2 regions of the Vallitalea guaymasensis genome follow, and region 1 is predicted to be linked to the other one. Evidence: predicted binding sites of a transcription regulator. Region 1 holds the regulator's gene; the other holds the start of a gene.
What was found. Region 1 encodes Rex, which represses fermentation and respiration genes when NADH is low (regulators of the CRP and FNR family bind a similar motif). Its sites were predicted from a motif close to ATTGTTAANTANTTAACAAT; they were not measured.

Region 1 (3,223 bases):
CCAAGAACCTTGGAGACTGCTTCTTTGACAGCAAAATTACCAGCTATTGTTTCACCTCTATAATTTTTAGTTTCAAATAATTTATTTTCGTTGGGTGTAAAATATTTTTCTAGGAATCTTTTATTTAGAATAACCTTTTCTATTCTACTGATTTCAATGATATCATTACCTATTCCTTTTATCATTTACTTCCTCCCAGATATTTTTTATCATATAATTCAATGACTTCATATCCTACCAGATCATGCATATAAGAATACATCTTATCATATTCTTCTTTCGCTTCCGTCTGTCTCACAGCTTTTTCTTTTAATTCTGCCCTAACTTTTTCAATCCATTCATTTAATTCATCTAATTCATTCTTGGTATCAAACATTCTCATATAACAATCTTGCATTGTATATTCTAATAATTCTTTGTTGGTCGTTTGAATTTCTTTTGGCATATTTTCCATTCTTGATTCCATCTTATCTATCTTGACCTTTATGTCATTGATATATTTCTTGCTTTTTTCCATTTCTCCAATGGCTTCATCATCTTCATCTTCAATGGCTTCTTTCATGTTATCCATTATATCAACCATCATTTTCTTTTTAAGCAAAGTATATTCTTTCAAATCATTAGTAAGTTGTCCTTGTTCACCAAGAAGCTTATTAAGTCTTTTTTCAAGTTCCACTATTTTTTTTGGTTTTTTATTATTTTTGAATAGTTCATGCCATCTATTATCCAATGTCAATATATGTACCTTTTTTTCTATATTAATTGGTTTCTCTATCTTTTGTTTTGAAAAAAACATGCTTTCACGTCCTCATTATTTATATATACTTAATTTATACCTACTTAGTAATATAATAAAAATTTTCTATATTAATTATATCGTAACAAATTATTATATTCTATAGCACAATATAATTAAAAGGTACCCATATATATGAGTACCTAATACTTCTAAGAATAGTTATTCATTCTTAAAAACATAAATTACAGACGCTTATTTATATTCTCTCTTTGATATTATATGATAGAGTCATTAGACTATCCAACAAATGTACATTTTCGACTATAACATTTTTATTGGATAATTTCAGGTCTATAGGGGCAAAATTCCATATTCCTTTTATACCATAACTAACTAAGTCATTAGCAACTTTTGGTGCTTTTTGCTTAGGTAATGTTAGAATTGCCAAGTCAATACTATTTTCTTTTATGAAACTTCCCATTTCATCTAAATCCTTAATCTCAATACCTCTTACAGTTATACCTATAAGTCTCGGGTTAACATCAAATAATCCTTTAACTTCAAAACCTCTTTTATCAAAATTAGTATAATTAGCAAGTGCTTGACCCAAGTTTCCTGCTCCAACAATAATTGTATTATATTTATTTTCAAGACCAAGTATCTTGCCTATAGCGTTATATAAATATTCAACATTATAGCCGTAACCTTGTTGACCAAAACCGCCAAAATTATTTAAATCTTGTCTTATTTGAGAAGCTGTTACACCCATTCTGTTACTCAATTCTTTAGAGGAAATCCTTACAACATCGTTTTCCAATAAGTCTCCTAAGTATCTGTAGTATTTTGGTAATCTTTTAATTACCGCTGTTGATATTTTCTTTTGTATCATATAATCAATCCCCAATCCTTGATACTATTTTGGAACTTTTATACAAATAATTATATATGGTTGTTAAATCTATGTCAAATAATCAAATGCTGATAAACCCTTATCGTTTATGTATTATCACAGTATAAATCATTAACACAAATCCTATATTTAGTAAATATAGTTAAAAACAATCAATTGTTTATTGTATACAATCTATATTTTATAAATTATACCATAAAACCCTGATATTTTACAGCTTTTTCTAGAAAATTATACTTATAAAAAATTTTAATATCCTAAATTTTATACATATTTAGGTTTCATAAACCCTGTATGTTTACTTCTAACATATAAAATGGATATAAAAAATTAATTCTATACCCTTTTTAATTGTTAAGTTCAATTATATATTCTTTAATTTACTTAACTCAATATTATTATCAACTTAATATTATTACCTATAAAAGTTCTTTTCCCAAATATTTATTAATAGCATCTTTAGTTTTTTTTGTATAGTTTGCATCAGTGTATAATATTCTTTGTATGGTTCTTTGAGATAAGTTGGATTCTTTCGCCAGATCCTTGATAGTTATTTTATTCTCAACCATATAATTTCCTAGTTCTTTTCTCTTTATCTCATCTTTTTTGTATTGTCTATTGTAAAAATAAGTAGTATTGACCTTAGAACTTATTTGTCCCAATTTTCTTTTACGTTGATAATCAAGGCATTTTTCACATTGCTTGACACCTCTAATAAGTGATTCTTGTGATAGAGGTTTACCACACCTTATACATTGTTTTCTCTCCACACGAGCTTTTCTCAATTTTTTCATATAACCTGCATTACGACTCAAGTCATCATCCCCTTTAGAAAAGTTCTTTTATCATATATATGTTGTCCCAAAGAAATTTATTCTTATGTATGAACAAAATATGTTACTTCTCGTTAGGCAAAGAACTATCACAATAGATATTTATATATTTACCAAAAACCTCTAATTTTAAACCCTTAAACTTTTCAAAACCAGTGATTAATGGTATCATAGTATGGTAATTTTAATATTTATAGGAGGCAACTATGATTTTATCATGTAAAAATATATGCAAAGCATTTGTAACACATACAGTACTGGACAATGTAAACTTCTGGCTGGAAAAAGGAGATAAAGCAGCTATAGTAGGTATTAATGGAGCCGGTAAATCAACGCTGTTCAAGATCATTACCAATGAATTAGAAGCAGATTCAGGACAAGTTATAATTAATAGTTTAACAAAACTTGGTTACCTATCCCAAAATAGTACTCTATCATCCGAAAAAACTATTTATGATGAAATGCTGTTAACATGCAAAGAAATAATTCAAATGGAAAATACTTTAAGAGAATACGAAGTAAAAATGTCTAAACTAGATAATGATAGCGAAGCCCTTGATTCACTTATGAAATCCTACTCAAATCTACAGCATACTTTTGAACTTAATAATGGGTATAGCTATAAAAGTAATATTAAAGGTGTGTTAAAAGGTCTAGGATTCAATGAAGAAGATTTCACCGCTAATATATCCACCTTATCAGGAGGACAAAAAACAAGGGTAGCCCTAGCAAAAATACTTC
Region 2 (3,223 bases), 2.3 Mb from region 1:
AACCATTTTTTCACATAGATCAATACCATCTGTAGCATTTTTAGCTTTTATGATAGCTAATACAGGAGATAATTTTTCTTTGGATAATGGATATTCATGTCCAACTCCATCAAGTTCACAACATAAAACCTTTGTATCTTCTGGTATATCTATATTAGCTAATCTAGCAATCTCTACAGGTGCTTTACCTACTATTGCTGGATTAACAGCACCTTTTTCAAGGTTCATAACAACGCCTTCTAAGCGTTTAGTTTCTTCTTTAGTTGTAAAGTAGCAGTTTTGTTTTTTCATGTAATCTGTTACTTGTTTATATATAGGTTCTTCAATGATTGCTCCTTGTTCAGATGCACAAATCATTCCGTTGTCAAATGCTTTTGATAAGATTAAATCTGTTGCAGCTCTTTCAACATCAGCAGTTTTTTCTATGAAGCAAGGTACGTTACCAGGTCCAACACCAAGTGCAGGTTTTCCAGTTGAATAAGCTGATTTAACCATTCCAGATCCACCTGTAGCAAGTACTAAAGCAACACCAGGATGGTTCATCAATGTATTTGTTGCTTCTAATGAAGGCATTTCTATCCATTGAATACAGTTTTCTGGAGCACCAGCTTTTACAGCTGCATCTCTTACAATTCTTGCTGCTTCAGCAGAACACTTTTGAGCTGAAGGATGGAATGCAAAGATGATTGGGTTTCTTGCTTTTGCTGAAATAATAGCTTTAAATAATGTAGTTGAAGTTGGGTTAGTAACAGGAGTTACACCAGCAACAACACCAACAGGTTCTGCAACTTCCATGTAATCTTCTTCTTTATTAATGTTAGTGATACCTACTGTTTTTTCATATTTGATACTATGGTAGATATATTCTGTTGCAAACATATTCTTAGTTATTTTGTCTTCATATACTCCTCTACCAGTTTCATCAACAGCTAGTTTAGCTAAATACATATGTTTGTCTAATCCAGCAAGTGACATTTCTTTAACAATGTTATCTACTTGTTCTTGGTTAAGTTGTAAATATTCGTCTAATGCTTTTGTAGCTTTTGATACTAATTCGTCAATCATTTTTGGCACATCAACATTTGGTTTATCATTAGTTTTAGTGACTTTTGTGTTTGCCATAATTATATACCTCCTAGATATTTTTAATATTAGTTTTCCCTATTTTGTAATTATAAATGCGACAAGTAGTCGCTTAATAAATTGATTTCTACATATAAATAATGTTAAAATATTAACAATTATTTTCAAAAAAATATTACACTGACATAATAGCAAATTGATAATATTTTGTCAATAACTAAAATAAAAATATACAAAATAAAATATACAATATAACTATAAATACTGTATACAAGACAGCATATTTCACATAACAAAGATTATAATATAGTTATTATATATAAAAAAACACTATAGATATTTAATGATACTTCTTATCTTGAGAAGTTATGATATCAAATATAATTAAAAATAGTTAAATTTATAACAATAAATTGCGATTTAGAAAACTTAACAGATCAGTTAAATAGGATATAAAAAATAACGAAAAATATAATTTACTTAATATAAATAGCTATTATTATATAGGTAATGTTTTAATTAAATTCATATATTTTAAATATGAGATTATAATATATTTTAAGGTATATTAATTGATAAAATAACAATTTATTATATAGATTAGTATATGAAATATGAACTATTTTACTTCTTTTTGATAGAAAAAAATTAGAGAATAGGTCTTTGTAACTAATATAAAAATAACCTGCGTTTCAGGGGGGGAATAAAACGCAGGTTGAGGGGGGTATTAGATGATGTACCATATTATTGAGGCTTATTTCCTAAACCAAAATCCTCATAAATAAAACATTGTAAATAAATGGTACATTAATAATGATTACCATAATAAGTCTTTTTATTCATTTATTTCAATTTTAATTGAAGATACTATAAAAAAATGATATGATTATATCAACTGTAAAGAGATTTTTATTTAGTAACGAATAATGATAAAGAACAAATAATTATCTTTAGAAACTTGATTAATATTTTTTATTGGATTATTTATTAATGAGTAATAGTTAATAGAGATTTTTTAGCCGTTCTGTAGGTGGGATTTAATGAGAAGAGTACTAATAGACAATTTAAAAGGTAATGAGAGAGTAGCACGACCAGTTTATTCATTAAATGGTAGCTTTCTTTTATCAAAGGGGATTCATATTAAGAAATCTTATGTTGTTCGTTTAAGAGAGCTAGGAGTAGATTACATCTATATAGAGGATGAATTATCTGAAGGTGTTGAATTAAAAGATTTTATTGAAGAAAAGACAAGAGAAAACTGTAAAAAAGAAGTTAAAAAAGTATTAGAGAATTATAGTACCCAAGGACATCTAGAATTAACTAATATTGTATCAGCTGCTCAGGATATTGTTGAGGATGTATTGACCCAACGTAATATTATTGTTAATCTAGTTGATATCAGGAGAAAAGATGAATATACATATGCCCATTCTGTCAATGTATGTGCTTTAGCAGTTTTATTGTCTATAAAGTTAGGTTATAACAAAAATAGAGTTAAAGATATAGCTATAGGTGCTTTATTGCATGATCTAGGTAAAGTTCTTATTCCAGAAGAAATCCTTAACAAACCTGGTAAGTTAACCGAAAAAGAATATGAAATAGTTAAGCAACATGTAATCTATGGTTATGAAGCGATAAGCGAAGCTTCATGGATAAGCTCTATATCTAAAGTCATAATATTAACTCATCATGAAAATGTTGACGGTTCTGGATATCCTTTCGGCTGGAGTGGCAATAAAATCAATAGTGCGACAAAAATTATTTCTATATGCAATGTTTTTGATTCTATGGTAACCAAAAAACCTTATAGAGAAGCTTATAAAATATATGAAGTAATAGAATTTCTTATTGCTAATAAAGGACGATTGTTTGATGAAGAAATTGTTGATGAGTTTATAAAATATATAGCAGTATATCCATCAGGTATGGGAATCATAACTAATGAAGGAAAGAAAGGTATTGTTCTAAAACAGAATAATGGATTTCCATCAAGACCTATCATAAGGATTCTGGAAGATGAAAATGGAAAATATGATGAGTGGGTGGAAATTGATTTAATGGAGAATAAAAAACTTTTTATTGTAGATACTTATGAAATATAGATAAAAATATTTTAGGTTGAAAAGAAACATAATATATA

Region 2: a site for Rex is predicted at 1,223-1,242, ahead of adhE (bifunctional acetaldehyde-CoA/alcohol dehydrogenase). Genes of this name have one in related genera too.

Annotation. Positions count from the first base shown of each region.
Region 1 is NZ_CP058561.1:85,675-88,897, forward strand. Features, by position in the region: gene acpS (holo-ACP synthase) at 1-185, opposite strand, end outside; gene HYG85_RS00415 (coiled-coil domain-containing protein) at 182-796, opposite strand; gene HYG85_RS00420 (redox-sensing transcriptional repressor Rex) at 996-1,628, opposite strand; gene HYG85_RS00425 (helix-turn-helix domain-containing protein) at 2,069-2,464, opposite strand; gene HYG85_RS00430 (ABC-F family ATP-binding cassette domain-containing protein) at 2,689-3,223, shown strand, end outside.
Region 2 is NZ_CP058561.1:2,419,894-2,423,116, reverse strand. Features, by position in the region: gene adhE (bifunctional acetaldehyde-CoA/alcohol dehydrogenase) at 1-1,122, opposite strand, end outside; gene HYG85_RS10640 (HD-GYP domain-containing protein) at 2,124-3,185, shown strand.